2 regions of the Methylobacterium sp. D48H genome follow, and region 2 is predicted to be linked to the other one. Evidence: predicted binding sites of a transcription regulator. Region 2 holds the regulator's gene; the other holds the start of a gene.
What was found. The regulator LexA, encoded in region 2, represses DNA repair genes until DNA is damaged. The targets are predictions, from matches to a motif close to TGTTCNNNNTGTGTTCNG.

Region 1 (2,449 bases), on a different contig from region 2:
CGCTGCCTCGGCAGGGTCTCCCTGGGCCAGCGTCGGAGATGCGCCCGGAAGGGTAAGCGCGAGCGTGGCGACGCATGCGCGAAACCGCCTTTTGGAAATCGAACGGTACACAGGCCTAGGACCTCGGGACGGCAGTGGCACGTCACCGCGAACGAGGCCTCGCCAGCCGCGCTGGCGCACGGCCGTCTCGACACCCGTCAGGACCACCCCGCCCGACGCGTTTCGCGTGTGACCACGGCTGACGGCAGGTCTCCTGGCTCGCGGGTCGCCGCCCTCGCACCGTCTTCCCGGGGTGACCCAGTGACATGGTGGTGAAGGGCTCGCCGCTTACAGTTGCGGGGGCAGCCGTGGCTTCGGGGATAGCCCCAACCACGTTCCCTTTTGATCCCCGGAGGGAACCGTCAAGGTTGAGCTACGCTTCACGAGAATGTGAGTCAACGCACCGGCTGCTGCCGTTCGACCGGCTCCTGTGAAAGGGCACGCGTGAGGTCGAGGTGACCTGAGTTGCGTCGGCGGAGTGATGACACCTCAAGCTATCCCTGGGCGGGATCGGGAACGCGCGGCGACGGCGCCAACAGGCTCGCCTACTCGACCTTCAGCCGCTTGGCTGCAGCGGGGCAAAGCATCTTGAACTGCTCGACCATGGGCGGCATGCCCGACGCGCACGAGGTGTCGGCGTCAGCCCCGACTGGGAAGCGGGCCTTCCTGACCTGCCCATCGCTGTAACGGTAGCCGACCGTGCCGGTTCGGCAGTTCGCCTCCGCGGTCATCGTGGCTCGGCCTTCGCTCCGTAAGTAATTCGCGACACACTGAGCCGTCGTGAGCTTGCCACCGAACTGCTTGGTTTCCCCGCCGGGGTCGCGTTCGCAATACTCCTGCAGGTCGGCCTTGGTGACGATGCCGCGCATCGTGGCCCGCGCCGTATCGATGCCGTCGCGCTCGACGACCGTGCCGTTCCAGCCTTTGCAGGAGGCGAGCGGGAAATCCCCCGCCGCCAGCGTCGGCGTCACCAAAAAGGGCAAGGCCGCAAGCGCGTAAACGGTGATCCTCAATGGCGTTCCTCCGGCGCGGTCTAGACCGAAGCGGCTCTGACGGTATCTCTTCGGCAAGCGCCAATTCCATTTATCCACAGGCGTCCACACCGGCTCATTGTCGCAAGCTCGGCCGCTTGCGAGGAACCGCCGCCGCATGTTCCTATTTTGTTCTGTTAGATTCGCGGAGCAAAAACATGCAAGCCAGCGGCATTACCATTGGCCTGCCCATGCCGGTGCCCCTCCTGGCTCGACCAGTCAGGGCGGGCTTCCCCAGCCCGGCGGACGATTTCATCGAGGACGAGATCGACCTTCAGCGTCTGCTCATCGCCAACCGGCCGGCGACCTTCCTGGTGCGGGTGGCGGGCGACAGCATGGTGCTGGCCCGCCTTTTCGACGGAGACCTCGCGGTGGTCGACCGCTCGCTCACGCCGCGAAACGGCGACATCGTCGTGGTCGATATCGACGGCGAGCGCTCCTTCAAGGTCTGGCGCCGCCAGGGGCATCGGGTGCACCTGGCTTTCGCCAATCCCCGTTTTCCGGAGTTCCGGCTTTCTCCCGGAGCAGAGGTGGAGGTCTGGGGCGTCGTCTCCGGCTCGATCAACCCGAGGCGCCGGAGCGAGTGAGCGCCCGGGCCTACGCCCTCTCCGACGGCAACTCGTTCTATTGCTCCTGCGAGCGCGTGTTCGACGCCCGCTTGGCCCGCGTGCCCGTGATCGTGCTGAGCAACAACGACGGCTGCGCCATCGCCCGCACCGCCGAGGCCAAGGCCCTCGGCATCCGCATGGGAGAGCCGTACTTCAAGATCCGCGACATGTGCCGGTCCCGGGGCGTGCGAGTCTACTCGTCGAACTATGCTCTGTACGGCGACATGTCCGCCCGGGTGAACACGGTCTACCGGGGCTTCTCTCCGCGCATCGAGATCTACTCCATCGACGAAAGCTTCCTCGACCTGTCCGACGTCCGGGAGCGGGACCGAGTGCCGCTCGCTCGGGACATGCGTGAGACCGTGCGAGCCTGGACTGGCATCCCGACCTGCGTCGGGATCGGCCCGACCAAGACGCTGGCGAAGCTCGCCAACCACGTCGCCAAGAAGGTGCCGGAGCTCGGCGGGGTTTGCGACCTAACCGACCCGGTCCAGTACGAGCACTGGATGGTCCGCATCCCGCCCGAGGACATCTGGGGCGTCGGACCGGCCAACGCCCGCAAGCTGGAGGCCCTGGGCTGCGAGAGCGTCGCCGACGTGCGCGACCTCGACACCCGGGCGGTGCGCAAGGCCATGACCGTGGTCGGGGAGCGGCTCGTCATGGAATTGCGGGGCATGGCCTGCCTCGACCTGGAGGAGGTCGCACCGACCCGGAAGGGCTGCGCGGTGACCCGCAGTTTCTCCGACCGCGTCGAGGACCTCGCTACCATGG
Region 2 (2,449 bases):
TGGCCGGGATGCTGGCGATCTCGGACTGGATCGCCGGGTTCGAGCGGGCGGTCCTGGTGCTGCCGGCCTTCGGCGCCGGGGCGCTAGCCCTGCTGACCGCCGGCCTGCTGCTGGGGACGCTGCCGGCCTCGCGCCTGCGCTGGCTCGCCGTGCCGCCGGTCCTGCTCGGGCTCGTCCTCGCGGCCCGGCCCGACCACTACGACCTCTACGTCGACCGGCAGGGCGCGGGGGCCGCGGTGCGGGGCCCGGACGGGCGGCTCGCGGCCCTCGGCAGCCCTTCGGGCTTCGTCCTCGAGCAGTGGCTGAAGGCGGACGGCGACGGGCGGCGGTCCGCGGCGCTGATCGTCCGGTCGGGCAGCGGGCGCTGCGACCGGCTCGGCTGCACCGCCCGGCTGCCGGACGGGCGGGCGGTCGCCCTGGTCCGGGACCGGCGGGCCTTCCCGGAGGATTGCGCCCGCGCCGCGGTGCTGATCACGGGCCTCGCGGCGCCGCCTACCTGCACGGGGCCGCTGGTGATCGACCGGCGCGTCCTCGCCGCCCGCGGGGCCGTGGCCCTCCGGACCGATGGCGACGGCTTCGCCGCGCGCTACGCCCGGGACGACGGCCGCGCCGTGCCCTGGCGGCCGGCCGCCGGGCGCGGGCCCAGACCGCCGCGGCCGGTCACCGCGGAGCCGGGCGACCGCCCCGCGGAGGACGGGGTCGCCGCGACGCCGGAGGCCGACGCCGCGCCGGGCGGAGACCTCGCCCCCGGCGACGCGCCGGCCGAGCCGCTTCAGTAACGGCGGACGAGGCTCACGAGGCGGCCCTGGATCCGGACCCGGTCGGGCCCGAGCACGCGGGTCTCGTAGGCCGGGTTGGCGGCCTCGAGGGCGATCGACGAGCCGCGGCGGCGCAGGCGCTTGAGCGTCGCCTCCTCGTCGTCGATCAGCGCCACGATGATGTCGCCGGTATTGGCCGTCTCCTGCTTGCGGATGACCACGAGGTCGCCGTCCAGGATGCCCGCCTCGACCATCGAGTCGCCACGCACCTCGAGGGCGTAGTGCTCGCCGCCGGCCACGAAGTCCGGCGACAGGGTGATGGCGTGGCTCTGGTTCTGGATCGCCGAGACGGGCGTACCGGCCGCGATCCGGCCCATGACCGGGATCGAGATGGCGCGGCCGGACTCGTCGATCATCCGCGTGCTCGCCGGGGCCGGCGGCTGCTTGGACTTACCGCCCTCGACCACGCTCGGCGTGAAGCGGCGCGGCTCGGCGGGGGCCTGAGTCGCCGGAGCGGCCTGGGTCAGGCTCTCGGGGATCCGGATCACCTCGATGGCGCGCGCCCGATTCGGGAGGCGCCGGAGGAAGCCGCGCTCCTCGAGCGCCGTGATCAGCCGGTGGATGCCGGATTTCGACTTGAGATCGAGGGCATCCTTCATCTCGTCGAACGACGGCGGGACACCGCATTCCTGCATCCGGCTCTGGATGAATCGCAGGAGGTCCAGCTGCTTGCGCGTGAGCATCGACGGGGGACTCGCGGCTTGGCGGACCGCCACGTGACGGTCTCCGAAACAAATCACGAACAGGTTAAACGTTCCGCAAGTGTTCCGCAAGAGCGGCACCGCTCGGCCCGGCGCTCCGCGGCGCGCCCGCGGGAGAAGGTCGAGAAACGCATTGACGGCGCAAGCGGAGCCGTTTCAATGCATCGCGGCGCCCCGCCGGGAAGGCGGCGGATCCGGGGCGCGGGCTGGGACCCTCTTGGAATGACGAGGATGCGACGACCCGCAGCTCTGCTGCCCCTCGGCCTCGCCGCCCTCGGCCTTGCCGGCTGCACCACCGGATTCTCCTACATCTCGCGGAACTACGTGGCGCTCACTCCCCAGGTCGTCACGATCGGCTGCAAGGAGCCCTACGAGGTCTACGACAACCGGCAGCTGCGCCGGATGCTGATCGTGTCCAACGCCCTGCGCGAGTATACCGGCTGCAACCTGAGCGAGGTCCGGATCGATCCGGAGCCGGGCGCCACCCGGGTGAAGCGCTTCCGCACCGCCGCCCGGGCCTATCTCGACGAGACCGTGCGCGAGGATTGCCGGATCACCGGCGAGACCGTGTTCGATCCGCTGAAGACCGAGTTCGCCTACGCCTGCGACGCGCCGATCGAGAAGCGCGGCACCGTGGTCCCCCGCCTGCCGGGCCGCAATCCGGGCCTCGGCGTGCGCTGACCGGCCGGCGGCGCGTCCTCAGGCGCCCGGCTTCGGGAAGGTCCGCTCCGCGGCGTCGCCGGCGGCGGCCAGCAGGGCGCGGGCGAAGGCCCGGGCCTCCGTCCGGTCGAGCACGATCGCGGCGGTGACCGGCGCACCGCCGAGGTCGGCGAGGGCGAGTTCCAGGCGCACCCCGTCGGGCACGGCGCTCGCCTGAAGGCTCCAGCCGGAGCCCCGGTCCGTGCTCTCCGCCATCGTGTTCCTCCCGCA

Region 1: ACLBX8_RS29310 (LexA family protein) is a predicted target of LexA. The motif match lies at 1,190-1,207, and genes of this name have one in related genera.

The regions. Positions count from the first base shown of each region.
Region 1 covers NZ_JBKFAP010000036.1:26,208-28,656, reverse strand. The annotation lists cobalamin riboswitch at 227-418, opposite strand; gene ACLBX8_RS29315 (hypothetical protein) at 585-1,052, opposite strand; gene ACLBX8_RS29310 (LexA family protein) at 1,229-1,657, shown strand; gene ACLBX8_RS29305 (Y-family DNA polymerase) at 1,654-2,449, shown strand, end outside.
Region 2 covers NZ_JBKFAP010000005.1:215,335-217,783, forward strand. The annotation lists partial or broken gene ACLBX8_RS12735 (ComEC/Rec2 family competence protein) at 1-779, shown strand, start outside; gene lexA (transcriptional repressor LexA) at 773-1,501, opposite strand; gene ACLBX8_RS12745 (hypothetical protein) at 1,751-2,200, shown strand; gene ACLBX8_RS12750 (hypothetical protein) at 2,219-2,434, opposite strand.